DNA from 3 places in the Providencia sp. PROV208 genome. Region 1 is predicted to be linked to each of the others. Evidence: predicted binding sites of a transcription regulator. Region 1 holds the regulator's gene; each other region holds the start of a gene.
The links. Region 1 encodes PhoB, which activates phosphate uptake and scavenging genes when phosphate is short. Its sites were predicted from a motif close to CTGTCATAAAACTGNCNNAT; they were not measured.
Positions count from the first base shown of each region.

Region 1 (11,055 bases):
TGCGGTGGATGCTGCGGTTGCAGTCGGTTACGCGCAAGCCGTTGTTAACCCTTGCTGTGGTAATATCGGCGGCGGTGGGTTTATGACACTTCACCTTGCTGATGGCAAAGATATCTTCATTAACTTTCGAGAAACCGCACCAAAAGCCGCCAGTGCCGACATGTATTTAGATAAAGATGGCAAGCTTATCAAAGATGCCAGCTTATACGGCTACCTCGCCTCAGGCGTTCCAGGCACAGTCAAAGGTTTAGATTATGCCCTTGAAAAATATGGCACGATGAGCCGCCAACAAGTCATGGCGCCTGCAATTAAACTCGCAAGAGAAGGTTTTGTACTCACCCGTGGAGATACGGATGTACTCGACACCACAACTGAACGCTTTAAACAAGATCCTGAAGTCGCTCGTATCTTCTTAAAACCAGATGGAAGTACTTACCAACCTGGAGACTTGCTCGTTCAAACCGACTTAGCTAACACCTTAGAAAAAATCGCTAATAACGGTCCTGTCGCCTTCTATGAAGGGGATATACCTAAAATTGTAGAGGCAGCATCGAAGAAAAACGGTGGGATCCTGACGGCTCAAGACTTTGCAGATTACACCATCGCAGACACAACGCCCGTTAGCTGTACATATCGCGGCTACAAATTTATCTCTGCCCCACCACCAAGCTCCGGCGGTGTGACTATCTGTGAAACCCTCAATATCTTAGAAGGTTATGACCTAAAAGAAATGGGCTTCAACTCAGCAGAATATATTCATACACTGACCGAAGCGATGCGCCATGCTTACATGGATCGCAATACATTCCTAGGTGATCCTGCATTTGTCGATAACCCGACAGGCAAATTACTCAGTAAACAGTATGCGGCAGATCTGCGAAAAGAAATTGTTCCGAACAAAGCGACGCCGTCTACCGAAGTCCAGCCTGGTATGGGACCGCATGAAAAACCAGAAACCACCCATTATTCGGTGGTAGATGATAAAGGCAATGCTGTTTCAACCACTTACACGATTAATGGTCGATTTGGCTCCGTCGTTATCCCACCGGGTACAGGCTTCTTCTTGAATGATGAAATGGATGATTTCACCACCAAAGTCGGCGAAAAAAATCTGTATGGATTAGTACAAGGAGAAAGAAACTCCATTGCCCCCGGTAAGCGCCCACTATCATCCATGAGCCCAACAATTGTCACCAAAGATGGCAAAGTGTTCTTAGTTCTCGGCTCACCGGGTGGCTCTCGTATTATTTCGATTACCTTACAAACCGCGTTAAATATTATTGACCATGGTATGCCTCCACAAGAAGCGGTAAATGCCCCTCGAATTCACCATCAATGGCTCCCAGACGAGGTTTACTATGAACAGCGTGGCGTGTCTAAAGATACGTTAGCTCTACTAGATAAAATGGGATATAAGATGGTTGAACAGACGCCATGGGGCGCTGCGGAGCTGATTATGATTGGTATTCCTGATGGTGCAGGCGTCAGTGCAAAATCCTCAGGTAACGATTCTGCCGTTTCCGGTAAAGTTCGCGAAGGCTTTATCTATGGCTCTAACGATGTCCGCCGCCCTGCGGGTAGTGCTGTGGGTGTGAATTAATTCAGTCATCATGATAACGAAAAATGCCAGTGGGATTATCCTCCACTGGCATTTTTATTGCGTATTTACAAAATACTACGCGTGTTTATGACGTTCGTTAGATGGTGAAATGAATCTATCACACACAATAGCAACAACCAGCACAGCGACGGATGGTAACACCCAAGCTAAATCTTGTTGGTATAATGGGATAGACGTCATCCAATCTGGAATGTAGGTCTTCAAACTATCCGATGCTTTCACTGCGCCAATCAAGCCAACCACAAAACTTGTTAACATCGTCGGTGCAATTACGATGGTTGGATTACGCCACCATTTCAATGTAAAGCTCATCAAAATCAAAACAATACAAGGCGGATAGATTGATACTAAAACAGGCAGTGAAAATGCGATCAGCTTACTGAGCCCAAGGTTTGAAATCACCATGGAGAACAGACCCAAAATTAGCACTAACTTACGGTAAGAAATTGCGACATAACGGCTGAAAAACTCAGCACATGCACACGTTAAACCAACAGCAGTTACCATACAGGCAACAAAAATCAGCACCGCTAAGAAGAAGCTACCGTAGTTCCCAAAAGTGTACTGAACATATTCATGCAGAATATCAGCACCATCGGCAGGATTTGGAATTAATGAACCGCTATTCTCGCCCAGTTTAAACAGCGATAAATAAACCAGCGTTAATAAAACCCCTGCAATTAAGCCCGCCCACATAGTATAACGAGTTAATAATGAGGAGTTTTCGATACCTCGTGAGCGTGCTGCATTCACAATGACGATACCAAACACCATCGCACCTAATGTATCCATCGTTAAGTAACCATTGATGAAACCATTAGAGAATGCCATATTTTGATATTCTGGCGTTGCCACAATTGGCTGCCCTGCGGGCCACATCACCGCCGCAATACCCAATATAGCCAGTGCCAACATTTTTACTGGCGCCAGAATATGCCCCACGCTATCAAGTAACTTACCTGGATATAACGAAATTCCGATGACCAGTACAAAATAGATTGCACTATAAACCAATAGGGAGATTTCCGATTCACCACCAAGCAATGGCGCAATACCCACTTTATACGAAACGGTTGCTGTTCTTGGTGTCGCGAAAAGAGGTCCTACTGATAAGTAAGCAACGACAGCTAATAATAAACCAGCAGTTTTACCAATCGGCGTGCTGAGCGCTTCAATACCGCCCCCCACTTTTGCTAGTGCAACAACAGTAAGAACAGGAAGACCGACGCCAGTGACTAAGAAACCAAGTGCAGCAGTCCAAACCTGCTCACCTGCTTGTAAACCGACCATTGGCGGGAAAATGATATTTCCAGCACCAACAAATAGCGCAAAGGTCATAAAACCTAAGGCGAGGATATCTCTGGATGATAAACGATGAGCCATATTATGTTAATTTTTAGTAAATTATGAATTAAAAACAGGCTATCTCATAGATAACCTATTGGAACATATATGACGAAATAGAGTTCTGATTAACATGACTTTAACAATATAAAATGCATGCCTTGGTTAGCTTTGTAATACTAAACATCAAAAAACAGTAAAAATCGCCAATAACTGGCGACAAGTAAAACTTTTATAGGGAAAAAAGGCAAGAGCAAACCTGAAAACAAGAATAAAGTACCAAACTAAATTTAAGAACCAGTGATTACTGTCAGTAAATTTGCAATATCCCGTATATATTCAGGCTAAAAAAACAGCAACAAAACATTATTTAACCACTCATAATGTATTTTGGCAGGATAAGATGAAGAAAATTGAGGGATAACAATGAAAATATAGCGCGGCGATTAAAAATAACGTCAAAAAGGAAGAAATAGCAAAACAAAAAACCTTGCTAATGCAATGATTTTATTAGCAAGGTTTCATTTTTAGCGATTATTTGGCACACCTATTTTTTATCTGACACAATAAAAACAGGCGGTAACGTAAAGGAAAATTCACTGCCCTTACCAATCTGACTGGTGACCGATAATTGGCTGCTATGATGCTGAACAGCATGCTTAACAATCGCTAAACCTAGGCCCGTTCCCCCACCACCTTGTCGAGAGCGCGCCTTATCCACACGATAAAAACGTTCCGTTAAGCGAGGAATGTGCTCAGCAGGAATTCCAGGACCATTGTCACTCACGCTAAATTGTGCGCCGTTATTGGTTTTCTGCCATTTCACCTTAATTTTCGTCCCTTCCGGTGTATGGTTTATCGCATTATAAACCAAGTTAGCAACCGCACTGCGTAACTGTTCTTCATTACCATGCACTCGCAGTTTTTCATCAATCACGAATTCAAACTCATGTCGCCCTTGGCTTAAGCCAATGGCTTCTTGTTCAATCATTTTAAGAATGACCGGCATATTAATCTGTTCATCAAGATTAATTTGAGGGGCAACCTCAATTCGTGATAGTTGCAGCAATTGCTTCACTAAATTATCCATCCGATGGGTCTGCTCTTGCATCACCGATAAGGCTTTTTTATTCATCGGTGATGTTCCTTCTTGGTCATCCATCACCTCGAGATAACCTTGAATGACGGTCAGTGGTGTACGTAATTCATGGCTAACGTTGGCAAAAAAGTCTCTGCGTGCTTTTTCCAATCTGCGCTTTTCAGTCACATCTCGAGCCACCATCAATAACTGGTCACTGGTGTATGGCAAAATGCGAAACTCCACAATTTCACCGCTGTTCAATTCAATCGTCAGCGCTTGATCATAACTCTTCACCGTGAAATAACGGCTAAAATCAGGATAACGTAATAAATTAAAAATATGCTGCCCGTTATCCTCTGGCCAGCGAAAGCCAAGAAGCTGTTGAGCGTGGCGGTTACACCAAAAAATATTGCCTTCCGTGGTCATCATAACGACCGCATCGGGTAGAGACTCAGCTCCACTGCGAAACCGTTTAATAAGTTGCCCTAATTCGCGGCGGCGCTTACGGTTACGCTGCTGCATTTGATAAATACCGTAAAATATTGGCTCCCAGCCCCCTTTACCATCTGGTGGCAACATACTTCTATCTAGCCACAACCAGTCTGAAAGTTTTAGCAGGTTATATCCATGCCAAATTAACGCAGCTAGTAATGAAATAACCAATAGCCACGGCAGGTGGCCAATAAAAATAGATAATATTAGTGCGGGTAAAATAAATAAAAACAGCCCCCAGATCAGCTGTTTTAAGGATAAGCGTTCAAGCACCCCTGTTTCTCCCTAATGGTTTCTCAATAACGCACAGAGAAGCGGTAGCCAGTACCACGAACCGTTTGCACCATTTTATCATGCTCATCTAGCTCTAACGCTTTTCTTAAACGACGAATATGCACATCTACCGTCCTATCTTCGACATACACGTTTGCACCCCAAACATAATTAAGTAACTGCTCGCGGCTATAGACTCGCTCTGGATGGGTCATAAAAAAGTGAAGTAGCTTATATTCGGTAGGTCCCATATCGATGGGAATCTCATTACTCGTAACACGATGGGAAGTCGGATCAAGCACTAACCCATTCATTTCAATAATATCTTCTGTCGACATTGGCGAGATGCGCCGCAAAATTGCTTTAACACGGGCTATCAATTCTTTTGGTGAGAACGGCTTAATTAAATAATCGTCCGCGCCAACTTCTAACCCTTTCACACGATCTTCTTCTTCCCCTCTCGCGGTTAGCATCATTACGGGGACATCACGCGTAGCACTATCTCGTTTCATATGTTTGATCACTTGGATGCCTGAACCTCCGGGGATCATCCAATCCAGCAACACTAAATCAGGTAATGGATCAACCAATTGTGCTATCGCAGAATCATAATCATCAGCTTCTGTAGGCTGAAAACCATTCTGTTCCAATACAAAACAAACCATTTCTCGGATGGGCGCTTCATCTTCAACAACTAGAATGCGTCTTGCCATGATTGTTCCTGTAAATAAGAAGAGATTTTTAATGTGACCGCATTATGCGTCAGTTTTGTGACAGAATTATGAATATCTCAACGTAAGGCTACGATCCATCATTAGATTAACAGTTTACTGTCATGTAAGTGAAACATAAAAGCCATATCAGCCAAGCTTCCTACTTTCTTCCTACTTTCATTGCGAAGCGCTTCTCAACTATTTTTCATGCGCTTCCCTTCATATGGCACCGATGCGGTATACTGTGATACAGCAAACTATAGGGTTTGAATATTAGTATAGTAAAAGCGTCATAATCATAGGAATAGGTAGCTCATGCGCATCATCCACACCTCAGACTGGCATTTAGGTCAATATTTTTTCACCAAAAATCGAGCATCTGAGCATCAGCACTTTTTACTCTGGTTAATTGAACAAATCAAACTGCACCAAGTGGATGCACTGATAGTGGCAGGTGATGTCTTTGATACTGGGGCACCACCTAGCTATGCCCGTGAACTATACAATCAATTTATTGTTGATTTACAACGAACTAACTGCCAATTAGTCATTTTAAGCGGCAACCATGATTCGGTTTCTGTTCTAAACGAATCCAGTGCGCTATTACGTTATTTAAACACCCATGTCATCACCTCAAGCAGTGAATCTCATGTCATTACGCTAAAAGATAAACAAGGAAATCCGACTGGGCTAGTTTGCGCCATCCCGTTTTTACGCCCAAGGGATGTTCAAATCAGTATGGCAGGGCAAAGTAGTGAAGAAAAACAACTTTCATTGCAAAATGCCATCCGTGATTACTATCAAACCTGTTACCAAAAAGCCGTTAAGCAGCGCGAAGCTCTTGGCTTAGATATTCCTATCATCGCGACAGGACATCTCACTGTGATCGGTGCAGAACTCACCGATTCCGTCCGCGAAATTTATATCGGTACATTGGATGCATTTCCGTCCGGAGCCTTTCCTCCAGCAGATTATATTGCACTCGGGCATATCCACCGCCCGCAATTAATTGGTGGGAAAGAATATATTCGTTATAGCGGCTCCCCCATTGCACTCAGCTTTGACGAATCACAACAACAAAAAAGTGTGTGTTTAGTGGAATTTAAGGGTCATCAATTTTCCAATGTTACATTGCTGCCTATCCTTGTTTCTCAACCACTGTATAGTCTTAAGGGCACGTTAAAAGAGCTGCAACAACAGCTTATGACGTTACCCACCACCACTGAAAACCGCCCAACTTGGTTAGATATTGAAGTCGCATCCCAAGATTATCTTGGCGATATCCAGCAACGAATTGAAGCGCTCACCCAAGATCGCTGTGTCGAAGTGGTTCGCCTACGCCGTGCTCGTCGAGCCCAAACAGGCCAAAACCTTACACAGCCCAATGAAACATTGAGTGAATTAACGGCTGAAGAAGTCTTCTCTCGAAGGCTTGCTGAAGAATCATTAGAAGACAAAGCGTTAGAGCAGCGTTTATTACAACTGTTCAAGCAATCCTACGCCACCTTACGCACTGAACAAGGGGAATAAGCGTGAAAATTTTAAGCTTACGTCTCAAAAATATTAATTCCCTTAAAGGTGAATGGAAAATTGATTTCACTGAAGAACCGTTTGCCAGCAATGGGTTATTTGCCATCACTGGTGCTACGGGAGCAGGAAAAACCACCTTATTAGATGCTATCTGCCTCGCGCTATACCATCAAACCCCACGTTTAGGGCAAATATCAAAAAGTAAAAATGAACTGATGACTCGCCATACGGGCGAATGCTTAGCGGAAGTAGAATTTGAAGTTAAAGGTATCGCTTATCGTGCATTCTGGAGCCAACGCCGCGCAAATAATAAAGCCGATGGCAACCTCCAAGATCCTAAAGCAGAGCTAGCAACCGTCGCTGATGGGCAAATTATCGCAGAAAAAGTCAGTGAAATTCGTGAAAAAATTGTGCAAATCACGGGATTGGATTTTGGACGTTTCACCAAATCTATTTTACTTTCCCAAGGTGATTTTGCCGCTTTTCTCAATGCCACAGAAAAAGAACGCGCTGACTTATTGGAAGAGATCACTGGCACCGAAATTTATAGTCAAATTTCGGTCTATATCTTTAATCAGCATAAACAAGCCAAAACTGATCTCGATCTCCTTCGAGCACAAGCCAGTAGCATCAATCTGCTTACGGAAATCGAATATCAAGAGCTTGTTGAAAAGCAGCAACAATATTCAGCCCAAGAACAGCAGCTGGGTCAAAGTAAACTTCGCCATCAACAAGCCGTGACTTGGCACCAACAGTATCAACAGCTCGCACAAAATACCCAGCGATTACAGCTAGCGCAACAGCAAGCTCAACAACGCTATCAAGCGGCAGAGCCCCAATTACACAAGCTCGCTCAAAGCTCTCCTGCGGAAGCCTTACGCCCGGATTGGCTGGCAGTGCAAAGCTTGCAAACTCAACTTGATGAACAGACTCAAAAACAGCAACGCATAACCCAACACTTAGAAGAGGCTCAAAAGCAACGTTTACCTTTAGTGACCCAACATGCCCAAGCGCAGCTTGAACAAAATCAATACAATGAATGGGTACAGAAAACGACGGTCATGATCGATAACGAAGTGCGCCCATTAGACAATCGACTTTCCCAGCTCAATCAACAAAAATTGCAACTCTCAGAGCAATTAAGTCAGCTAAACAGTGAGTATTTACAGAAAAAAGCAAGTGTAGAGAACGCTCAGCAGCAAATTGATCATGCTAAGAGTGGGCTGAATAAAACGCAATTATTTCTCCAAGAACACGCAAATGACGCCCAAATAATTACCCAATTAGGGCGCTGGCAGCAGCAAGGTCAATTTGTTTATGAACTGACTGAACAACTCACTAAAAATCAGCAAAAACAGCACGCAATCAAGCTAGAATGGCAAACATTGCAACAAGCTCAATTGCAAAAACTGAAAGAACATCAAAAAGCTCAGCTCAGTCTTGAAGCGTTTCACTCCCGCTTTAATCAGTTTGAAAAACAATTTCAAGAATACAAAGAAAAACACGATATAAGTGCAATTAACGCTCTCATTATTCAACTGCAAGCACAGTTACAGCATGCTCAAATACTGCCACTTTTACTCTCGCAACATGAGGAAAAACACCAGCAAGTACAGCTACACATTCAGCAACAAAACCAGCTCGCAGAATCTATCCAGCAAGTGGAAAAACTGATTGCAATTACACAAGATAGAGTGACTCAATTGGAGCCTCAACGCCAAGTTTTAGAACAAAAACTTCAATTAGAACAAAAAATTGTCAGCTTGGAACATGAACGCCAACAACTCATTGAAGGAACACCGTGCCCCCTTTGTGGCTCATTAAAGCATCCTGCTTTAGAGGCATACCATGCTGTTACGCCAAACGAAACCCAGCAACAATTGGTTGCGCTCAACACACAGATAGAATCCGAAAAACAACAACTCACCGAACACCAAGCATTATTACAAGCGGATAAACGTCGCCAACAAGATAATGAAGCAACACAAAAACAGTTACAGGTCCAATTAGATGCTCTCAATACCCAATGGCGACAAGCTTGTAAGCAAGCACTTACACCGGAATTAGCGAAAACACATCTCGCAGTAGAGCAATGCCTTTTAGATTTGCGCAATCAACTCACGGTTCAGCAAACCATCACCAGTGAATTTACACAGCTGGAACGCCAACACCAAGAGGCAAAAAACCACTATTACGAACAGCAAGCTCAAACTAAGCAACTGCTCTCCGAGCTATCGCTTCTTGATGAAAAACTTAAATACCATTCCCAGCAATTAGACGAAAACCAAGCGGAACAACACGCTTTGAAACAACGCGTTGAGCAGCAAACACAGCAGCTAGCCACCTCGCTCTCGCCATTTAACCTAACGCTACCAAGCCAAGAACAGTTTTCCTCTTGGCTAAAAGAAATTGAACAACGCGGGCAATACTATGAGGCGCAAAAAACAGACGCTCAACAGTTCGCTAAAAGTATTGAGGTTCATGCCGCTACTCTCGCAGCGGAAACAACCTATGCACAACAAATTGAGCAACAACTCGCGTCACAACAGCAACATTTTGAGCAGCTAAATCAGCAAATTGGACATGCGAATACCCAACGTCAAAACATGCTAGACGGTCAAGCTATCACTATTTTTACCCAAAATATGCAGGTGCAGCAGGCTCAATATGCTCGTAAAGTCGATGAACTTACTCTGCAAATCAGTGAGATAGACAAACACATCGCCGCACTCACAGGAAGTGTCCAAGAACTCGATGAACAACTCAAACAACTCAATCAACGGCAATCTGTTGCACGAACTCAGTTTATTGATGCGCTTAAGAATAGCCCGTTTGACACCCAAGAGCAGTTTCTGAATGCCCTCCTTCCTGCCGAAGAAAAAATTCAGCTTGAGCAACTTAAACAACAAGTGACTCAGCAGCAGCTTGAAGCGGAAACCCGCTATCAAGAAAGCCTCTTATCTCTCGCCAATCATGAACAACAACGTTTAGTTGAATTTGCGGAGTTGTCATTGGAGCACATTCAACATGTATTGACTGAGTTAGATAATAAAATCAAGGAATTAAACCAACAACAAGGGCAGATTATTAACCAACTCGAGCGCGATCAACAGCAACGTCACCAACAGCGCGAGTTATTGAATAAAATTGAACAGAGCCAATTAAGCTACGATGATTGGAGTTACCTCAACAGCTTAATAGGCTCCGCTGAAGGGGATAAATTTCGTCGTTATGCTCAGGGGTTAACCTTAGACTGCTTAGTCTCTTTAGCTAACCAACAACTCGATAAATTGCATGGTCGCTATTTGCTGCAAAGAAGCCATTTAGCCAACCTTGAATTACAAGTTATTGATGGCTGGCAAGCGGATAGTATTCGCGATATTAAAACACTGTCTGGAGGGGAAAGCTTCTTAGTCAGTTTGTCACTAGCCCTTGCACTCTCTGACATGGTGAGTCATCGAACCCAACTGGAATCGCTCTTTCTTGATGAAGGTTTCGGTACATTGGATGCCGAAACCTTAGACATTGCTTTAGATGCATTAGAGAGCCTCAACGCTTCAGGAAAAACCATTGGTGTTATTAGCCACGTTGAAGCCATGAAAGAACGAATTCCGGTACAAATTACCGTGAAAAAAGCAAATGGTCTTGGCTATAGTGAACTCCCAAGCCACTATCGTGTCAGTTAATCTCAAAAAGCCTAAAATAAAGCTACTAATATGATTTTTATAGATTTTTAACTACATGCAAAAATTTGAATGTTTAGGTTAAATTTTTTTTCTATGATTTTAAAGGGATACCTTTATAGTTATTCACATCGAAACAAGTTACGGCTTCTGAGGTTGTTCAATAAATTGCCGTGCTCTAAACAAAAGCAAGGGGACAAACATGTCTAACGCATTTATCGAAATGATTAAAAATCGTCGCACTATTTATAACTTAGGCGACTCATTACCTATCTCGGAAGAGAAAGTTGCTGGATTGATCAAAGAAGCCGTTAAGCA
Region 1 is NZ_JAMPNS010000003.1:221,972-233,026, forward strand. It holds gene ggt (gamma-glutamyltransferase) at 1-1,600, shown strand, start outside; gene brnQ (branched-chain amino acid transport system II carrier protein) at 1,676-3,004, opposite strand; gene phoR (phosphate regulon sensor histidine kinase PhoR) at 3,513-4,811, opposite strand; gene phoB (phosphate regulon transcriptional regulator PhoB) at 4,835-5,524, opposite strand; gene sbcD (exonuclease subunit SbcD) at 5,840-7,054, shown strand; gene PR766_RS02880 (AAA family ATPase) at 7,057-10,740, shown strand; gene PR766_RS02885 (nitroreductase family protein) at 10,940-11,055, shown strand, end outside.

Region 2 (11,055 bases), on a different contig from region 1:
ATAGACTACGGCATGGGAAACGGAACCAAACAATCGCAAACGCTGATAGCATCGAAATCGTGATTTTTCCTATCGCAATTACCAGCGCCATAATGGCGCTATTCACCAGCATTAACCAAAATGGTGCACTGTTTGCTGCGACGCCGTTATTCCAGATATAGGTCAGGTTTTCCCATAAATGGGTACCAGGGATCAGCGTTATCGGAGTATCAAAAACCGCTTTATCGTCCAGCGTCGCGGCAACAAACGCCACATACAGTGGAAATAAAATCACCAAAATTCCAAGTATCAGCATTGAGTGACTAAATAGGCTCAACCCTCGATTTTTTTCAATCATTGGTAACGCACCTTACGTTCGATAAAACGAAATTGAACTACCGTTAAGATGACCACCAATCCCATCAAAATGACTGACTGTGCTGCGGATGAAGAGAGATCGAGTCCCGAAAAACCTTCACGATAAATTTTATAAATGAGTGTTGTGGTTGCTTGTACGGGTCCCCCTCCCGTTGCCGCGTCAATCACCGGAAAGGTATCAAAAAAGGCATACACCAAATTCACGACCAGTAAAAAGAAGCTGACAGGGGTAATCAGTGGTAAAGATATTTTAAAGAAGCGTCGAATAGGACCCGCACCATCGATTGCAGCGGCTTCCATCAGAGATTTAGGAATCGACTGCAACGCAGCAAAGAAAAACAAAAAGTTATAACTAATTTGTTTCCAAACTGACGCTAGAACCACTAAAAACATGGCTTGCCCACTGTTTTGTGCATGGTTCCAATCATACCCAATCGCCTCCAAACCATAGGTGATTAATCCTCTTCCTGGGCTAAAGAGAAACATCCATAACACCGCCGCCACAGCGGGAGCTACTGCGTAAGGCAACAGCATCAATGTTTGGTAAAAACGACTCCCTCTCACCACATAGTCAACTAACGCAGCAAAAAAAAGTGAAACCACTAACCCACACCCCGCGACCCACGTGCTAAAAATCATCGTGGTATAAAAAGAGTCGACATAATAGCTATCGCTAAAGAGTTGAGTGAAATTTTCCAATCCCACAAATTCACTGGATAATCCAAAAGGATCAATACTTTGTAGGGAGTACCATAGGGCTTGCCCTGCGGGCAAAATAAAGAAAATGACCGTAATGATTAATTGCGGCAATACAAGGACATAAGGCAACCAGCAGGAGCGAAATACGGGACGAGATGATGACATAAGCAACCCAATAAATCAGATGTGATGCAGCGCCCCTCTGCATGCCATCAGAGGGGCGAAAGGACTCATTACTGAGTGGATTTTTCAAAGCGGCGTAATAATTGGTTACCCCGTTCAACAGAAGCATCTAATGCTTGCTGTGGGTTTTTCTTACCGGACCATACTGATTCCAACTCTTCATCCACAATGGTACGAATCTGTGGCATGTTCCCTAAGCGTAATCCTTTGGTATAAGGGAGAGGCGCCTTATTGAGCATTTGACGCGTGGCAATATCTGCACCGGGATTTTTGTCATAAAAACCCGACTTTTGGGTTAATTCATACGCCGCCTTGGTAATCGGTAAATACCCCGTATTCTGGTGCCATTTTGCGGCATTCTCAGGCTCAGCAAGGAACTTCATAAATTCAGCAACGCCTTTATAAGTTGCGGGATCTTTGCCCCCCATCACCCATAAACTCGCACCGCCAATAATGGCATTTTGTGGCGCAGTTGGAATTTGCGCGTCGTATGGCATCATACCAACACCAAAATCAAACTTGGCGTGTTTACGGATATTGGCTAGAGAACCGGAAGACCCCGTAATAATGGCACAATCCCCGTTATAGAATTTTTCGGTTGGCTCATCTTTACGTCCTAAATAACTAAACGTCCCTTTCTTATTCATGTCTTGTAGCAGTTCAATGTGCCTTACGTGATCTTGTGTATTAAATGCCAAAACTGCATCCGTACCATCAAACCCATTATTTTTCGTTGCAACAGGTAACCCATTCCATGCACTAAAGTTTTCGATTTGAATCCATCCCTGCCAGCCACTCGCATAGCCACACTTCATTCCCGACTCACGTAATTTTTCAGTGTATTGAGCAAGGTCTTGCCATGTTTTTGGTGGCTCATCTGGATTCAAACCTGCTTTTTTGAAAGCCTCTTTGTTGTAATAGAGAACCGGTGTAGAACTATTGAAAGGTTGAGATAACAGGTGACCTGTTTTTGCGTCGCTGTAGTAACCGGAGACGGTAGGAACAAACTGGGATTCATCGAAATCAATGCCAGCCTCTTTAAAGACTTCATAGACTGGCTTAATGGCTTTAGATGACATCATCGTTGCCGTGCCCACTTCATAAACTTGCAAAATAGCAGGGGCATTACCGGAACGAAATGCGGCTATTCCCGCAGCAAGACTTTGTTCATAATTCCCTTTATAGGTAGGAACCACTTTGTAATCAGGATGCGTTTCATTAAAGCGAGTGACAAGGTCATTCACTTCTTCACCAAGCTGCCCCTCCATTGAATGCCAAAATGGAATTGTGGTGGCTGCTATTCCCTGACAACTAAACGCAAAACCAAGCATCAGTGCTAGAGCCGACTGTTTTATCGATGCCATGTCAATTTCTCTCTTTTATGATGACTAAAATTTATTCGCTGAGATTTACACTGAAATGTGCGAATTCACGCAGCTTATGTTCGAGAGAGAATTTATCACCGAGAAATGACAGAAATATCGCCAATACATGACAGACAGATGACAGCCATATCTCTTGCAAATGACGCTTACATGACAATCGACGTGTTTTATTTTCTCGCTATATTACAAATAAACACGCGATGTAATTTAAAGCATTTTTTTGATTATTGAAAAATGACCAAATAACAAAAAATAGGAAACATGAATAATAAAGTAAAAAAAAATGCAAGGAATAATTTTGCGGAAATTGTCATTCTATACATATTAATCACCCTTATTTTTATTTAAAATAATACATAAATAAAAACAAACTTGAGAACAAGTCTATTCTTGACGTAATCATGCAAATAAATTTAATTTCTCATTTAACTTTAGGGTAACAATGAAATAACAACAAATATTTAATACAATAAAATCAATAAACCAATAATAACCTACCAAACAAGCCATCTAATGATGGTCATTTTATAACTACTTATAAATACATATATCAATAGAAGTAAAAAAGGGTAAATAGAAAGCTATTTACCCTTGCAATCTAATAGTTTAATAATGAAACTAACTGCCCGGCGTGAAATAAATTGGTGAACCTGGTCCTACTGGCAGCTCCAAAATAAATACCCAGACAATAAAGAACAGTGACCATCCAATAAAGAAAATAATGGAGTATGGCAACATCATTGAAACTAAGGTACCAATTCCAGCATCTTTCTTATATTTGACAACGATTGCCATAATCAATCCAAAATAACTCATCATTGGCGTAATAATGTTTGTCACAGAATCACCAATACGATATGCAGCTTGGATAGTTTCAGGGGAATAGCCTGCCAACATTAACATCGGAACAAATATCGGCGCAGTCACCGCCCATTGAGCAGAAGCTGATCCAATCATCAAGTTAATAAAGGCGCATATCAGAATAAAGCCAACAAATAATATTCCACCGTGTAGGTCAATGCTATTTAAGAAATTAGCGCCTTTGACCGCAATAACTTGCCCAATATTTGTCCATCCAAAGAATGCAACGAACTGTGCTGCAAAGAAAATGATGACTAAATAGAGACCCAAGGTGCTCATTGCGCTTGCCATCGCATCAACCACATCTTTATCACTGCGCATGGTTTTTGCAATATAGCCGTAAACAATCCCTGGAACCGCAAAGAAAATAAAGATAAATACCACAATCGCTTTTAAGAAAGGTGAATTACTCACTAACCCAGTTTCTTGATTACGTAAAATTCCACTTTCCGGCACCACCATTAAGGCTAATACTGCCGCTAATCCCCAGAAAGTCACCGATGCCCAGAACAACGCTTTTTTCTCAAGCGGCGTCACTTCAGCTGAAGCTCTGAGCTTATCTTCATCTTCATCAACACCACCGCCCTGATAGGGACCTAACTGTGGCTCAACAATTTTTTCGGTGATGAAGTAACCCAAAATAGTAATCAAGAACGTACTGGCGAACATAAAATACCAGTTCGCTTCTGCACCGACGATATACGTCGGGTCTATAATTCGTGCGGCTTGCTGTGTGATCCCAGACAATAACGGATCAACTGTTCCTAACAATAAGTTTGCGGAATACCCACCGGATACGCCAGCGAATGCCGCTGCCAACCCTGCAAGTGGATGGCGACCTAATGAATGGAAAATAATTGCGGCAAGAGGAATCAGCACCACATATCCCAACTCTGCGGCAGTATTCGACATGATTCCAGCAAACACAATTGCAACAGTCGTTAATTTGCGAGGCGCTTTAATCACAATTAGACGCATTGCAGCGGATAATAGACCTGCACGTTCCGCAATCCCCACACCTAACAATGCCACTAATACCGTACCTAATGGAGCAAATCCGGTAAAGTTGGTCACGACATTGGAGAGAATTTTACGAATACCCTCAGCATCTAATAAACTCACAATGTGAATGATTCCGTCTTCAGCGCGACCTTTCGCGCCTTCAGGACGAGGATCAGGAACACTAATACCAAAATACTGACCGACTGCTGAAGAGACTAATAAAATCCCAATTAAGATAATGAATAGAATGACAGGGTGTGGCAAGGCATTACCCAACCACTCAACCGTACGTAAAAAACGGCTACCCTCTTGTTTTTTTTGCTCCATATTTTCTCCTTATAAACAAGAGAAATGGACATTACACAATATTTTTTGCTTCACCTAATCACAAATACACAATTTCAAACCAACAAATTTGATACAATTTGAATACATAAACTAATAATTACTAGATGGATAATAAAATAACAGCATTAATTTTGTTAAATTTTATTTATGTAATAATCAAATTTTATAAAAATTAAATATCAGTAAATATAAAAAATGTGGTCAAGTTAACATTTTAATAATATTAAGGTGCCATTTTTTATTATTTAACACTATCAAAGTATCAAATTTAGTCGGTTTTATTTCATTTAATTTGTCTAATGCACATTTTTACAATACCTCAAAATCTGTGTCATTCACCCCCTACAAAAAAACCATTAGCCAGATTAATGTGCGTTTCTCATTCATACTAATCAACGTTATAATTCATGCTTATTGACAACAGAGCGAACAAGCATGTCTGTAATTGATCTTTGGGCCGAGCGCCATATTCAAGACGCCTTAAACAAGGGAGAATTATCCAATCTCAATGGTGAGGGTAAGCCTTTGCAGCTTGATGATGATAGCCTCGTTCCTGAGGAATTAAGGGCGGGATATCGTATTCTCAAAAATTCAGGATATCTACCTGCTGAATTACAGCAGAAAAAAGAAGCGCTCAATTTATGCCATATGTTACAGCAACTCTCTGCCGATGACCCTAATTATGTGGCTATCAACAAACAGCTGGCATTACTTGAGTTAAAACTCAAACAAGCCAATATCAACACCGATTTTTTATACGGAGAGTACTCCGCGACAATTTCGCAGCACTTAGAGTCTAAATGACATAATTTAGACATCATATCAGGGATTTTAGGCGATATTCCAACGGTGTTTTACCGTAAAATTTACGGAATGCGTGGCTAAACGCTGAATGGGAATCGTACCCGACAAGAGTGGCTACGTGCTCAATGGTTTGATTAGTTAATAATAAACTTCCAGCAGCTTCCATCCGTTTTTGTAATAGAAATTGCATGACTGTGCCCCCAGTCTCTGCTTTCATTTTACGCTGTAATGTACTGACAGACATATAAAATGCAGAGGCAATATCCTCGCAGCTTATGGGTAAATGCAGACGTAATTCAATCCAGTGAGTCAATTCATCAATCCAACGATTTTCAGGCGTTAACTGGGCTAATAATAGACGTGCGACGGCAAAGTTCTGTTCAGGTGCTTGAGGAAAATGCTGTAACCAATTCAATAACCCTATCGCAGCAGGCGTGAGCGCGAAGTGGGTCATTCGCTCACTTAATGCCCACTGTGCTGTTGCTGGCATTTCCAATACATAGTTTTGATTACCTTTTTGCCCACTAAAGGCATGACTCACACTCGGAGGGATCACCACCCCCTGACCCGCATTCAATAGCCAGTGTTGGCGATGCATATTGATTTCCATCACGCCAGATACGGCAAATACCACCTGCCATTGCCCATCATGTTGATGAGAAATAACCTCTTGAGAATATTGGCGATAATGCAGTTCAGGTAATAACAAGGTGAGCTCCTACTGGGTGGCATACAGTAGGAGTATAACGGTTTTAATCAAGAAAATGCAGCCTTACGGCTTAAGCAAGACGAGAACCATTCGGCACGGGTAAATTAAATTCCGCTAATACAATAGCCCCTGTTTCATCTGGTGCTCCCGTAATTAACACTTCAGATTTTATGCCAGCAATACGTTTAACTTCAAAATTACACACACATAAAACCTGTTTTCCAATTAAACTTTCGGGAGTGTAATGCACCGTAATTTGTGCACTTGAGCGTTTAATTCCTAATTCTCCTAAATCCACATCCATGACATAAGCGGGCTTCTTCGCTTTACTGTTCACTTCCGCACGAATAATGGTGCCAATACGCATTTCAACTTTCGTAAAGTCATCCCACTCAATAATTTGCATATCTCATTCCTAAATTAAACGATAGTCATACGTTAAATTAGCATAGGATAGACAATGGCTCTTAGCGTTAAACATTCATTTTATGTTGTGAAACCGTCATTGATTATCACCTGAAAAAACAGGCAATAATCAATGGGTATACGAGAGATAAAACCGAAGATTACATCGTTGAGAAGGTGTTCATAATAATACCGCCAGAGATAATTAATCCCATCGCGAAGACAGCAGGCACATCGGGTTTCTGCTTATATAAAATCATCGAAACTAACGTTACACCAACAATACCAAACCCACACCATAAAGAGTACGCAACACCCACAGGGATATATCCCATTGCACGAGTTAACGCAAAATAGCACAAACAGTAAGCTACAATCACTAAAATGGATGGACCTAATTTACTAAAACTGTTGGTTTTTTTGATCATCGATGTTCCTGTAATCTCCGAACCAATCGATAATGCCAACCATAAAAATCCAGTAAACATACTATTCCTCTCTTCTTATTAATGAGCGACGTTGTTAGTTGAAGACAGTGACGCTTCTGAATTTTCAGCTGGTTCAGCCTCATCAGCCCCCATCTTAGAAAACAAGTTCATAATCACGATGCCAGACGCAATGACCCCCATTCCGATAATTGCCGCCATATCGGGATGCTGCCCATAAAAAAGCATACCTAAGGTAGAAACCATTAAAATGCCCGTGCCTGACCAAGTGGCATATGCTAATCCAACTGGAATATATTTCACTGCGCGAGAAAGAGAGTAATAACAAATAACATACAGAATCACTATCAGACCTAATAATAATGATTTGGTTGTTCCTTCACTATTATCGAACATTTTCAATGTGGATGTTGCTGAGGTTTCAGAAATAATCACCGCCAGCATCCAAAGCCATGATTTTGCTTTAGAAGACATAGATAATACTCCTACATAGATAGACGTTTAAAATATTAAATTGAAATGAAATCTATTTTTTTAGAGACTTTAAATAATCTATTGCTGAATCTGTTAATTTATTTTTATTTAGAGAGTATTCCTTTGGGTCATTCATTACTTCGTTCAAAGTAATATAGCGATTCTGATTAACTTTATTTTCACTCGATGCCTCATCATTTCTAATGAGTATTTTATTTTCAATATTATTAAATGTATCGAATTGAATACCTAATGAGATAGCCTTATTTATATTCTCTTTAATTAGGTCGTTATACTGTTCATTTTTATTCAAACCTAATATCTGGTTTAAATCACTATCAGGACAACAATGATATTTCAGCGCCAAAATAGGAATATTTTGAGAGAGTGCATGTAAGATAATTTCACTTTCTTCGCTAACGGATAATCCATTCACAACTTCACTAACGACCTTACTTCCCAGAAAAGGTAAAAACACACAATGGAATTCAGCCAGCTTGTCTACACTAAAGGTATTAATATCAAATTGTTGTCCGATTTCTTTCCATTGGTTCCCTGTCGATTGGTTTCCTGTCGATTGCGTTAACATTTCCTTGGTGGCATAGAAAGAAAAAGACATCGAGGATAACGACAATAAACGTTGATACACCGCCTGTTGATAAGCTTGGCTAGGGGACAATACCACTAATACTCGCTGTTTCAGCTGTTGCAGTACCTGTGACACTATCTGCTCAATTATTTTTTCGTTCATCTTGCCACCGTTCGCTAAGTATTTAGCTGACAACAAAAACACTGTCATTATTGCGTAACCCTGCTGCATTCGCTTCATCTGTATCAATATGAAATTCCAGAGAAAATCGCGCATCGACTCGAATAACAACTTCATCAAATACGAGGCTACGCTCACCCTCAGTGCGCACACATACCCGCTGTCCATTAACGACATTGAGCGCGCGAGCATCCATCAGGTTCATGTGAATATGGCGTTGGGCACAAATCACCTGTTCCGAGAGATTAACGTACCCAGCCGGACCAATTAACAGCGCATTTCCTGACTCATTTAGATCCCCAGACTCACGCACTGGTGCTTTAATGCCAAGCGCAAAACAATCGGCTTTCGAGACCTCAAGCTGAGTTTTGGGTCTTGTTGGTCCTAATACTCGCACTTTACTGATCGACCCTTTAGGTCCAACCACCATCACACACTCTTTTGCCGCAAATTGTCCCGGTTGTTTCAAATCTTTAAATGGCGTGAGTTGATAACCTTCACCAAAAAGAACGGTGACGTCCTCTTGCGAAAGATGAACATGACGGTTAGAAACGCCCACCGGAATAGCGATAGGACTCTCCATTATTGCAGCAGAGTTTGGCACGGCTAAGCGAGACAGAATTTTCCCCATTAGCTGCTGGTTTATCATGATTTCTTCCCTTTACGAACTTCCGCTTTTGGCTCTACAACAACATGATTTTCTAGCGTTTCTACAGAAGACTCACGCACTGACGCTTCACGACATTGCTCAATTTCACTCGCGGTATTCTTGGCAGATAACAGTTGAGTGATCACACTCTCCTCAGGGCGAGCAATCACTAGCGTACCTTTTAATAAATTTTGATGGCTGACAACCGATGCACCATGATCAACCGCTGTTCTTACTGCACTAATTTCCCCCTGAAAACAGACAGAAACTAAGCCAGAACCAATTTTACGATAACCAACAATCTCAACACTTGCCGCTTTACATGCCGCATCGGCGGCTTGTATTGCCGATGTCAGTCCGTAAGTCTCAATGACACCTAAACTTTTCATCTTTCTCTCCTACTTAGTGACGAACCAGTCGAATATCAAAATCGAATGTTTTAAAGAAAGCCTCTAATTGATCTAACTCTTCAACGCTGTAGGTTGGATCTTTCTTGATGGGATAAATCATATCGAGCTTGTCGTATTTCCCACGACCAAGCTGGTGATAAGGTAAGATATCAATTCGATTTAAATTACCGCGTTTCGACAATTCCATGGCGTACTCAATTGCGCCAGTTATGGCATCAAAAGAGTCGTTGTATCCGCGAACTAAAGGCATACGCATCACCACATTTGCCCCCAACTCCATTAATCTTTCGAGATTACGGCGCACATTTTCATTACCAATACCAAACAAGTTTTTATGCTCAACGGTATCGATATGCTTCACATCGAACAAGAATAGGTCGACAACTTCGGCTAACCTTTCATAATTGGCGAGTGACGTTGTTCCTTGAGTTTCAACGGCTGTATTGATCATCATCTTTTTACATTCACGCAGAAGTTCCACAGCAAAGTCAGTCTGTAAACTCATTTCACCGCCACCAATCGTGACACCACCGCCAGAGGAAATATAAAAATCGTAATCCTGCATAATGATGTCCATCATTTCAGAAACCGTGACATCTTTTCCCATAATGTCTAATGCATCAGAAATGCACACTTCCTCACATTTACGGCAGCCAATGCAGTCAATACTGCGATTCACGCGATGGACAGCTTCCCCTTGTTCATTGGTTGTCATGTAATGGATACCTGTCGGGCAGACATCCACACATTTCCCACATCCCACACATTTGTCGTGGGAAAACATCACTTGAAATTGGCTACTGAGCCCTTCAGGGTTAGCGCACCAAGGGCAACGAATATTGCATCCTTTGAGAAAAATCAGGGTACGAATGCCATCACCGTCATAAATTGAGTATTTCTGGATATTAAATATCCGCCCTCTGATTTCTGCCGCTGTGTTCATCATTGCATCTCCAAAACAGTTTCAAACTTATTGTTTTTATTATGATGGGTAGGGAATAGCTATCTATCCCCACCCAGATTGGGTTTAGAACTTCTCAATCACGGTACGGCTAATGATTTCGTCCTGAACCTCTTTACACAATTCAACGAAGTAAGCACTGTAACCAGCAACACGAACGATTAAGTCACGATATTTCTCAGGTTCTTGCTGTGCTTTTTTCAGCATTTCGTTATCAACGTAGCTGAACTGCATTTGACCGTTACCCAAAATGGATGCCGTTCTTAACAAGGTGATTAATCCATTGCGGCCTTCTGGCGTATCCAATAAGCCTTTTAAGAACTTAAAGTTATGCACCATCCCGATATTCATCGTTTCCACGTTCATTTTACTGATGGACTTAATAATCGCCGTTGGTCCTTGTTTATCAGCACCTTGGGTTGGGCTAATACCATCTGACAGCGGCATCCACGCCAAACGACCATTTGCCGTCGCTGCGGTTAACTCACCAATCGGTGTGTTGTTAGAAATGGACAATGTTCCGTGGCTCAATGTGGAATACAGCATGTCGTATTTACGACACTCACGTTCAGTCCATTCAGTAATGTCTAAAG
Region 2 is NZ_JAMPNS010000004.1:286,431-297,485, reverse strand. It holds gene ugpE (sn-glycerol-3-phosphate ABC transporter permease UgpE) at 1-337, opposite strand, end outside; gene ugpA (sn-glycerol-3-phosphate ABC transporter permease UgpA) at 334-1,221, opposite strand; gene ugpB (sn-glycerol-3-phosphate ABC transporter substrate-binding protein UgpB) at 1,290-2,603, opposite strand; gene PR766_RS04725 (AbgT family transporter) at 3,243-4,814, opposite strand; gene PR766_RS04720 (DUF1992 domain-containing protein) at 5,271-5,639, shown strand; gene PR766_RS04715 (helix-turn-helix transcriptional regulator) at 5,653-6,348, opposite strand; gene PR766_RS04710 (tRNA-binding protein) at 6,419-6,754, opposite strand; gene PR766_RS04705 (DMT family transporter) at 6,915-7,241, opposite strand; gene PR766_RS04700 (DMT family transporter) at 7,260-7,673, opposite strand; gene PR766_RS04695 (hypothetical protein) at 7,726-8,424, opposite strand; gene PR766_RS04690 (phosphate propanoyltransferase) at 8,447-9,091, opposite strand; gene PR766_RS04685 (BMC domain-containing protein) at 9,088-9,480, opposite strand; gene cutD (choline TMA-lyase-activating enzyme) at 9,494-10,444, opposite strand; gene cutC (choline trimethylamine-lyase) at 10,529-11,055, opposite strand, start outside.
Region 2: a site for PhoB is predicted at 2,729-2,748, ahead of ugpB (sn-glycerol-3-phosphate ABC transporter substrate-binding protein UgpB). Genes of this name have one in related genera too.

Region 3 (11,055 bases), on a different contig from region 1:
AATAGGATGGCATCTTCGGCGAAACGCTCCATTAAAATATAACGAGCGCCATCGAGAGCAGCTTTGGTGTCAGCCACGCCTTTCTCAGCATCCACATAGTTCTGGGCAAGTTCGTCAGGTGACTGGCTTGGATCGTGCCATAGCGTATCAGCTAGTGGTTCTAAGCCAGCTTCGATTGCGATTTGTCCACGAGTGCGGCGTTTTGGCTTGTAAGGAAGGTAGAGATCTTCGAGTTCGGTTTTATTCAGCGTGGTATTGATGGCAGAAGCGAGTTCTGGGGTAAGTTTACCTTGTTCATCAATAGATTTTAGAATGGTTTGCTTACGGTCGTTTAACTCTCTCAAATACCCTAAACGGCTCTCTAGCTGACGTAGCTGAGTATCATCCAATCCCCCCGTGACCTCTTTACGGTAGCGGGCGATAAATGGGACAGTATTACCTTCATCCAATAATGTAATGGCTGAAAACACCTGTTTTGGTTGGGCTTGCAGTTCGGCCGCAATAATTTGGCTTAGAGTTTCATTCATGTCGTGTTTAAATACCTACTCAAAGAACAGTGAAAAATAGACTGCACAGTTATACTTGCTGGTAGACAGAATTGCCAGACAGAATTTTTGTCTAGTGGTAGGCAAGTCGCAGATTATATTTTATAAAATATTATAATTATCCGATTTATATACCTTTAATGTGATGAATAAGAGCCTGTTAATTACCCGTGAAGGGTGGGATGCCTTAGACAAAGAATTGAAATATCTTTGGAAAGAAGAGCGCCCTCTTGTAACTCAATCCGTCTCTGAAGCTGCGGCGCAAGGCGATCGCTCCGAAAATGCAGAATATATTTATGGTAAAAAACGTCTACGGGAAATAGACCGGCGTATTCGTTTTTTATCCAAAAGATTGGATCAGCTTAGAATTGTTGAACCTGACCCTCGCCAAGAGGGGCGTGTTTTTTTTGGCGCTTGGGTTAAGCTTGAAGATGATAACAAAAATATCAGAATTTTCCGTATTGTGGGTGCTGATGAATTTGACCCTGCTAAGCAGTGGATTTCCATCGATTCTCCCGTTGCCCGTGCGTTAATTGGCAAGCAGGTTGAGGATGAAGTGGTGGTCACGACTCCAGGCGGAAAAGTTACCTATTTTATTCTAGAAATTAGCTATAAACCAATAATCAGTTAAAGAGTAAAATGATTCATTAAACTGAATGTTAATGGTAAATTAGTAGTATGAATATTATTTTTGTTACGTTCATCAGCAGAATAATTCTAAAATTCCACACTTTGGGGGCTATAAATGCAGGAAAGTTATAAAGTTCTCGTCGTCGATGATGATATGCGTTTACGTGCTCTGCTTGAACGTTACCTCACCGAGCAGGGTTTTCAGGTAAGAAGTGCAGCAAATGCTGAACAAATGGACAGGCTCCTCACTCGGGAATCGATTCATTTAATCGTATTGGACTTAATGCTTCCTGGGGAAGATGGCTTATCAATTTGTCGTCGTTTACGTAGTCAAAACAACCCAATCCCAATCATTATGGTGACGGCGAAAGGTGAAGAAGTTGACCGTATTGTGGGCTTAGAAATTGGTGCGGATGACTATATCCCTAAACCATTTAATCCTCGTGAACTACTAGCGCGTATTCGCGCGGTATTGCGTCGCCAAGCGAACGAATTACCGGGTGCGCCATCTCAAGATGATGCCGTCATTACTTTTGGTAAATTCAAACTGAACCTCGGAACGCGTGAAATGTTCCAAGGCGAAGAAAACATGCCATTAACCAGTGGTGAATTCGCGGTACTGAAAGTATTAGTGTCTTACCCTCGCGAACCGTTATCTCGTGACAAACTGATGAGTTTAGCTCGGGGTCGTGAATACAGTGCGATGGAGCGTTCTATCGACGTTCAAATTTCACGTTTACGTCGTATGATTGAAGAAGATCCTGCGCACCCACGTTACATTCAAACTGTTTGGGGCTTGGGGTACGTATTCGTTCCAGATGGAAGTAAAGCATGAAGCGACTGAGGTTCTCTCGACGTAGTACATTTTCTCGCTCGTTATTTTTATTTGTTGCGCTCTTGTTCGCAAGCCTTGTGACCAGCTATATGGTGGTATTGAATTTTGTTGTGATGCCAAGTCTACAGCAATTCAATAAAGTGCTTGCTTATGAAGTGCGGACATTAATGACAGAGAAAATGGTTCTACAAGATGGAACCTCAGTGCGAGTTTCACCCGCATTACGTAAGAAAATCTACAATGAGCTTGGAATTACCTTTTACGCCCATTCAGCGGCGATGGAAGAAGGACTAAATTGGGCGAAAGAGTATGATTTTCTAAGTGAAAATATGTCGGAATACTTAGGTGGCAAGGCGAGTGTACATTTAGAGCTAGGCCGTGAGTATCCGATATTATGGTTAACATCCTATCTAGCCCCAGATATCTGGGTGCGTGTTCCACTGACCGAAATTGGTCAAAATCAGTTTTCTCAAGTTTTCCGTTATACACTGACCGTTTTCCTTACCATCTTTGCAGGGGTTTGGCTCTATATTCGCTACCAAAATAAGCCATTATTGGAGCTGGAATATCATGCCGGTGAGGTAGGAAAGGGGCATGTGATGCCGCCAATGCAAGAAAAAGGTGCGACAGAGGTTCGTGCGGCGATCCGCTCATTCAACCATATGGCGGCGGGAATAAAATCACTCGAAAATGACCGAACGGTATTAATGGCGGGGGTTAGCCACGATCTTCGCACACCGCTTACACGAATTCGTCTCGCCACTGAAATGATGGGACCAGAAGACAGTTACCTCGCTGAATCTATTAATAAAGATATTGAAGAGTGTGACGCCATTATCGGGCAGTTCATGTCTTACCTGAAAACAGGGCAAGAGATGGATATGGAATTCTGCGATCTTAACGCCATTCTGAATGAGGCGGTAGTCGCTGAAACTAACGTGATCGGTGAAATTGAAACCAATTTCGTACCAGGTCCTGTGATGTTTAATGGTAACCACCTAGCAATCAAGCGCGCGATTACCAACATGATAGTGAACGCTTACCGTTACGGAAATGGCTGGATAAAAGTCAGCAGTGGTAAGAATGAAGATTACGTTTGGTTCCAAGTGGAAGATGATGGCGCAGGCATCAAAGAAGAAGATATTCAACGCCTATTCCAACCATTTGTTCAAGGCGAAAAAGCCCGCAGCAACAAAGGCACGGGGCTGGGTCTCGCAATAATTCGTCGAATTATTGATGCTCACGAAGGAAATATTGAGATTCATAAAAGTGAGCGTGGTGGGTTTGCGATACGGGCTCTTCTCCCCCTAAAAGAACGCGAAGACTGATATCTCGTCGTATTTCGCGTTGTAGCGTTGTTGGCTGCTCTCGTTAACCCTAGCCACATACTCATGTATGCTCCCTGAGATATCTTTGCTTGTCGCCTACCTACAAGCTGAAATACTTAGAGATATACTGTGTAGATAGAAAGATAGAAAGATAGAAAGATAGAAAGATAGAAAGATAGAAAGATAGAAAGATAGAAAGATAGAAAGAGAAAGAAATTTTTTCATTTATGACAAAATGTCATATTCCAAACGTTAGGCTGTCATATTCGCTAATCCTATTTAATTAATTGAAAAATAATAAATTAGTTGTTTTTACTCCCTCATTATTATTCTTTTCCTGTCGATAAAATCCGCAAATGTCATAAAACTGTCATAAACTTGACATATTGCCGTAACTCAATTGTCCTATTTTCCCTACCGTGACATACACCCAATAATTTAATACTTGATTATTTCTTACATCCCCGGAGGGATTATGAAAATGATGCGTACCACACTAGCAAGCGTAATGGCAGCAACTTTATCTCTGACTGCAATGTCTTCTTTTGCTGCTACCAGCCTGACCGGAGCTGGCGCGACATTCCCTGCTCCTGTTTATGCGAAGTGGGCAGACACTTATCAGAAAGAAACAGGTAATAAAATTAACTATCAGGGGATTGGTTCTTCTGGTGGTGTGAAACAAATTAATGCAAAAACAGTTGATTTCGGTGCATCAGATGCGCCATTGACTGATGACAAACTCAAAGAAGACGGTTTATTCCAATTCCCAACCGTGATTGGTGGTGTTGTTTTAGCGGTAAACGTTAAAGGCATCGAATCTAATCAGCTGGTTCTTGATGGTAAAACTCTGGGCGATATCTACTTAGGTAAAATTACAAAATGGAATGACCCAGCCATCGTAAAACTGAATCCAAACGTAAAATTACCAGACCAAAACATCGCGGTAGTTCGTCGCTCTGATGGTTCTGGTACGACTTTCGTCTTCACTAGCTACTTAGCAAAAGTTAGCGCAAATTGGAAAGATGAAGTGGGTGCGGGATCAACGGTTAACTGGCCGAAAAACAGCGTAGGTGGTAAAGGTAACGATGGCGTGGCAGCCTTTGTTCAACGTCTGCCAGGCTCTATCGGTTATGTAGAATATGCTTACGCAAAACAAAATAATCTTGCGTATACTAAGCTCGTTTCTGCGGATGGTCAGCCAGTTTCACCAACAGGTGACAGCTTCAGCGCAGCAGCGAAAAAAGTGGATTGGTCTAAAACATTTGCACAAGACCTGACTAACCGTGAAGGTGCTAATGCATGGCCTATTACCTCAACCACATTCATCTTAGTTCACAAGCAACAAGCGAATGCTGAAAAAGGTAAAGCGGTTCTTGATTTCTTCAACTGGGCTTACGAGAAAGGCGGTCAGCAAGCGGAAGCATTGGACTATGCTGTGTTACCTCAAGAAGTTGTGACCGCAGTACGTGCAGCATGGAAAACTGAAGTGAAAGATAGCCAAGGTAAAGCACTGTTCTAAGTGTTTCCTCGGGTTGGAAAATGGTAAGCGGGTGCTGAGGAATAGCGCCTGCTTATTCACCGTAGTAACGTAAGCCCTACTGTAAAGTAGGCATGGAATGAGAACAAAGCGCATGGCCGAAAAAATAACGGCATTTAAAGCCCCTAGTAAGTCGGGCGACGTGATTTTTAGTGCATTAGTCAAAATAGCTGCGCTAATCACTCTCCTCATGTTGGGTGGTATTATTATTTCCCTGATTTTCGCATCTTGGCCAAGTATGCAGAAATTCGGGTTTTCGTTTTTGTGGAACAAAGAGTGGGATGCGCCAGCGGAACAATTTGGTGCATTAGTGCCAATTTACGGCACCATTGTGACATCATTAATCGCTCTGATTATCGCAGTACCTGTTAGCTTCGGTATTGCCTTATTTTTAACAGAGTTAGCACCTAATTGGTTAAAACGCCCGTTAGGTATTGCGATTGAGCTTCTCGCTGCAATCCCAAGTATTGTTTATGGTATGTGGGGGCTATTTGTCTTCGCACCATTATTTGCAGAATACTTCCAAGAGCCTGTGGGCAACGTGATGTCGAGCATTCCAATTGTCGGCGAACTGTTTTCAGGCCCAGCCTTTGGTATTGGTATTCTTGCGGCAGGGATTATCCTCGCCATTATGATTATTCCTTACATCGCTTCCGTGATGCGCGATGTGTTCGAACAAACTCCCGTGATGATGAAAGAGTCAGCCTACGGAATCGGCTGTACGACATGGGAGGTGATTTGGAACATCGTTTTGCCTTATACCCGAAATGGGGTGATTGGTGGGGTGATGCTAGGGCTCGGTCGTGCACTGGGTGAGACCATGGCGGTGACGTTTGTCATCGGTAACACGTACCAACTTGATAGCTTGTCACTGTTTATGCCGGGTAACAGTATTACCTCTGCGCTGGCGAACGAATTTGCAGAAGCAGAAAGCGGTTTACATACGGCAGCATTGATGGAACTTGGTTTAATTCTGTTTGTGATTACCTTCATCGTTCTGGCAATTTCCAAACTGATGGTTATGCGTCTTGCTAAGAATGAGGGACGTTAATATGTCGATATCTCAACCTGTTGTAGTTAATCAAAAAGAACGAGCACGCCGCCAAGCATGGCGCCGTCAAGTCAACAGAATGGCATTATTTGTCTCCATGCTAACCATGGCATTTGGTTTGTTCTGGTTAGTGTGGATCTTATTCTCCACAGTCACCAAAGGGATTGATGGCATGTCCCTCAATCTGTTTACTGAAATGACACCGCCACCCAATACGGAAGGTGGTGGTTTGGCTAACGCCATTGTGGGAAGTGGATTATTAATCCTATGGGCGACAGTCATCGGTACACCATTAGGGATTTTAGCGGGTATCTACTTAGCGGAATATGGTCGTAAATCATGGTTAGCCTCGGTGACCCGTTTTATTAACGACATTCTGTTATCAGCTCCTTCTATTGTGGTCGGGCTGTTCGTTTACACCATCGTGGTTGCTCAAATGCAGCATTTCTCGGGTTGGGCAGGGGTCATTGCATTAGCATTACTGCAAATTCCAATTGTTATCCGCACGACCGAGAATATGTTGAAATTAGTGCCAGATAGCCTGCGCGAAGCAGCATACGCACTGGGCACGCCAAAATGGAAAATGATTTTATCCATTACATTAAAAGCATCTGTATCTGGGATTATTACCGGTATTTTGCTGGCTATTGCACGTATTGCGGGGGAAACCGCACCACTGCTGTTCACTTCATTGTCCAATCAATTCTGGAGCACTGACATGAATGAGCCAATAGCTAACTTACCAGTGACTATCTTCAAATTTGCAATGAGTCCGTTCTCTGAATGGCAGGAATTAGCATGGGCAGGGGTTCTTCTGATCACCTTATGTGTCCTGTTACTTAATATCATTGCCCGTGTTGTGTTTGCACAGAAAAAACACTAATCCCAGACGAATAAAAGAATTGATAGAGAGAAGTAACCATGATTAATGCAAACGACATTACAAACAGTAAAATTAAAGTTCGTGACCTTAACTTCTACTATGGAAAGTTTCATGCGCTGAAAAATATCTCTTTAGATATTGAAAAGAACAAAGTCACTGCGTTTATCGGTCCATCTGGTTGCGGTAAATCCACACTGCTACGTACTTTCAACAAAATGTACGAGTTATATGGTGAGCAACGCGCAGAAGGCGAAATTTTACTGGATGGTCAAAATATTCTGACTGATAAACAAGATATCGCGTTATTACGTGCCAAAGTCGGAATGGTGTTCCAAAAGCCAACACCATTCCCAATGTCTATCTATGACAATATCGCGTTTGGTGTGCGTCTGTTCGAAAAACTGTCTCGCGTAGAAATGGATGAGCGTGTGCAGTGGGCATTGACGAAAGCGGCGTTATGGAATGAAACTAAAGATAAACTCCATCAAAGCGGCTATAGCCTCTCTGGTGGTCAGCAACAGCGTCTGTGTATTGCACGTGGTATTGCTATTCGCCCAGAGGTTCTGTTACTTGATGAGCCATGTTCTGCGTTGGACCCAATTTCAACGGGGCGCATTGAAGAACTGATTAGCGAATTGAAATCAGAATATACCGTGGTGATCGTCACCCATAACATGCAACAAGCTGCACGTTGTTCTGATTACACTGCATTTATGTACTTAGGTGAGTTGGTGGAATTTAATAACACTGACAAGATGTTCACCACCCCTGAAATGAAACAAACTGAAGATTATATTACTGGCCGCTACGGTTGATATGGAGCCGACGATGGATACGCTGAACCACAACAAACATATATCAGGGCAGTTCAATGCTGAACTGGAACATATCCATACTGAATTGATGACAATGGGAGGGCTGGTGGAAGAACAGCTCACCAAGGCCATCACTGCAATGCATAATCAGGATGAAGCCCTAGCGCGAGAAGTGATTGCCAACGACCATAAGGTTAACATGATGGAAGTGGCAATCGATGAAGAGTGCGTCAAGATCATTGCCAAGCGCCAGCCGACGGCAAGTGACTTACGTTTGATTATGGCAATCTCAAAAACGATTGCTGAACTGGAAAGAATCGGTGACGTTGCGGATAAAATCTGCCAAACCGCACTGGAAAAATTCTCTCAACAGCATCAACCACTGTTAGTGAGCCTAGAATCATTAGGTCGCCATACAGTACAAATGCTGCATGATGTGTTGGACGCTTTTGCTCGCATGGACTTGGAAGAAGCTATCCGTATCTATCGTGAAGATGAAAAAGTAGACCAAGAGTACGAAGGGATTGTCCGTCAGTTAATGACTTATATGATGGAAGACCCGCGTACCATTCCAAGTGTCTTAACGGCTCTATTCTGTGCTCGTTCGATTGAACGTATCGGTGACCGTTGCCAGAACATCTGTGAGTTCATTTTCTATTATGTGAAAGGGCAAGATTTCCGCCATGTGGGTGGGGATAGCCTTGAAAAAATGCTGACTAGCTCGAAAGACAGCAACAAAGAGTAATTGTTAAACCACTGAGGTGTTCGCACCTCAGTGTTCATCTTCTTCATTTTCTTCTTGCTCGATAAGAGTCTTAATCTGCAACATTTTAGGGGTCGCTCCGATGGATTTTTACCCCTTTTTTTATGTCTTAGCATATTCCAAATTGATATAAATATATTATTTAATATTATTTCAAGTGCTAAGAAATAGTTGATAGCTTGTGATGGTCGATTTACACAAATTTACCGTTAGGGGTATTCAATGAAAGCTCGTTTTCTTACTTCCGCACTTTTAGTTGCAGGTCTGGCGCTGACAGCGAATGTCGCTAGCGCTGATAAATTAGATGATATTAAACAAGCGGGAGTGATCCGCATTTCAGTTTTTGACAGCAACCCCCCATTCGGTTTTATTGACCCTCAAACCAAAAAACTCGCGGGCTATGATATCGATATTGCTCAAGCGATTGCGGATGATCTTGGGGTGAAATTGGAACTGCGTCCAACCAACCCGGCTAACCGCATTCCACTGCTAACATCCGGCAAAGTTGACCTGATTGGTGCCAACTTCACAATTACAGACGAACGCGCAAAACAGGTGGATTTCTCCATTCCTGACTTTGCAACAGGGCAAAAATTTATCGCTCGTAAAGGCGTGCTGAAAACGCCTGAAGATATTGCCCCACTGCGCATTGGAGCAGACAAAGGTACTGTGCAGGAAGTGACTCTGCGTGAACGCTTCCCGAATACTAAAGTGATTTCTTACGATGATACCCCGCAAGCCTTTGCTGCATTGCGTAATGGTAACGTACAAGCAATCACGCAAGATGATGCAAAACTGGTTGGTTTATTAGGTAATCTGCCAGAAAAAGTAAAAGCTGATTTCGAAATTTCACCGTTTAGCTTAACGAAAGAGTATCAAGCGTTAGGGGCGAGTAAAGGGGAAACTCGTTTAATCGAAAATGTGAATGCCACATTACTGAAACTGGAAAAAGAAGGCAAAGCTAACGAGATCTATAACCGTTGGTTTGGTCCAGACACCAAAGCGGCACAACCACGTGGTGAATTCAAATTTGCCCCACTGAGCGAGCAGCCTAAATCTTAAGTTAGTTATGTCGTTTAGTGAGAGTAAACGCCCCTGCCATGTTGCAGGGGTTGTCAGTTATAGCGAGGCAGAACATGTTCGACAAATTTTTCAGCGGTGACTTCTGGTCTACGCATCTCTTAGCCCCACAATATCTTGAGTGGTTTGGCTATGGCTTTTTGCTGACGGTCTGGATATCAATTTGTACGATCATCGCAGCTACGCTATTAGGTTTCATTGTCGCTTCAGCAAGAGATAGCCAAATAGCGCCTTTACGCTGGTTCGTGAGTGTCTATATCTCGATTTTTCGTAATACGCCGCTACTGGTGCAGCTATTTTTTTGGTATTTCGCATCAGGAGAAATTTTACCTGCAGCTGCAATGGAATGGCTTAATACCCCCCATGAAGTCGACATTTTTGGACTGACATTGGGCTGGCCATCTTTTGAGTTTTTAGCGGGCTTTGTGGGCTTAACCTTATACACGGTACCGTTTATTGCGGAAGAAGTACGTTCTGGGATCCGAGGCGTGCGCCAAGGGCAAAAACAGGCGGCGCTTGCATTGGGTTTAACGTCATGGCAGTCCATGCGCTTAGTCATTTTACCGCAAGCGGTGAAAATTGCGTTACCGCCATTACTTGGGCAATACATGAACGTTGTAAAAAACTCTTCGCTGACAATGGCGATTGGGGTCGCGGAGCTTTCTTACGTATCACGCCAAGTGGATAGTCAGTCACTTCAAACATTTGCAGCATTTGGTTTAGCGACTGTGCTCTATATTGTGATTATTGCGTTTATGGAAGGCTGGGGTCAGTGGCGACAACAGCGTCAGTTGGCTCAGGGGGTATAAGATGGATTTTTCAGTCATTACAGATAACTGGCAATATTTGCTATTTGGGGCTTACCCTGATGGTCCCCTAGAAGGGGCCGCCCTAACGCTAATTATGAGCGTATTAGCTGGTGCCGCGTCTATTGTCCTCGGCACATTGGGCGGTATTGCGCTGGCGATGCTACGTGGTTTCTGGATGAATTTATTTGCCGCCGTTTTAGGCTTTTTCCGTGCCATTCCCGTCATTATGTTGATTTTTTGGACCTACTTCTTATTGCCGATCGTTTTCGGAACCGAAATTCCGGGCGTGACGGCGGTGGTGTGCGCATTAGCGCTGATCACCTCCGCCTATTTAGCGCACGGCGTGAAAGCGGGAATTTTAGCTATCGGTCAAGGGCAATGGAACGCAGGGCTTTCTCTCGGGTTTAACCGATGGCAAGTACTGTGGAATGTGGTGTTACCTCAAGCCTTACGTATGATGGTGCCTTCTTTTATTAACCAATGGGTTGCGTTAATTAAAGATACCTCTCTGGCGTATATTGTAGGGGTGGCAGAGCTGTCATTCTTAGCCACACAGGTGAATAACCGTGAAATGATATACCCGCTGGAAGTCTTCCTGTTTGTGGCATTTATCTACTTTGTGATGTGCCTGTCAGTGGAAATTCTTGCCAACCAAGTGGCGAAAAAACTCAGTGATAAACGTGCGCCGCGCAGTAGAGCCGCAAAGCGCGGTTGGTTGTTTTGGCGACGCCAAAAATTGATCGCGCTTTCCTAATTCACCCTCGTAGCGCAATGTTGTA
Region 3 is NZ_JAMPNS010000012.1:126,741-137,795, reverse strand. It holds gene PR766_RS10865 (Tex family protein) at 1-527, opposite strand, end outside; gene greB (transcription elongation factor GreB) at 691-1,176, shown strand; gene ompR (osmolarity response regulator transcription factor OmpR) at 1,291-2,010, shown strand; gene envZ (two-component system sensor histidine kinase EnvZ) at 2,007-3,338, shown strand; gene pstS (phosphate ABC transporter substrate-binding protein PstS) at 3,814-4,857, shown strand; gene pstC (phosphate ABC transporter permease PstC) at 4,970-5,926, shown strand; gene pstA (phosphate ABC transporter permease PstA) at 5,928-6,809, shown strand; gene pstB (phosphate ABC transporter ATP-binding protein PstB) at 6,848-7,624, shown strand; gene phoU (phosphate signaling complex protein PhoU) at 7,638-8,369, shown strand; gene PR766_RS10820 (ABC transporter substrate-binding protein) at 8,610-9,449, shown strand; gene PR766_RS10815 (amino acid ABC transporter permease) at 9,524-10,276, shown strand; gene PR766_RS10810 (amino acid ABC transporter permease) at 10,278-11,030, shown strand.
Region 3: a site for PhoB is predicted at 3,695-3,714, ahead of pstS (phosphate ABC transporter substrate-binding protein PstS). Genes of this name have one in related genera too.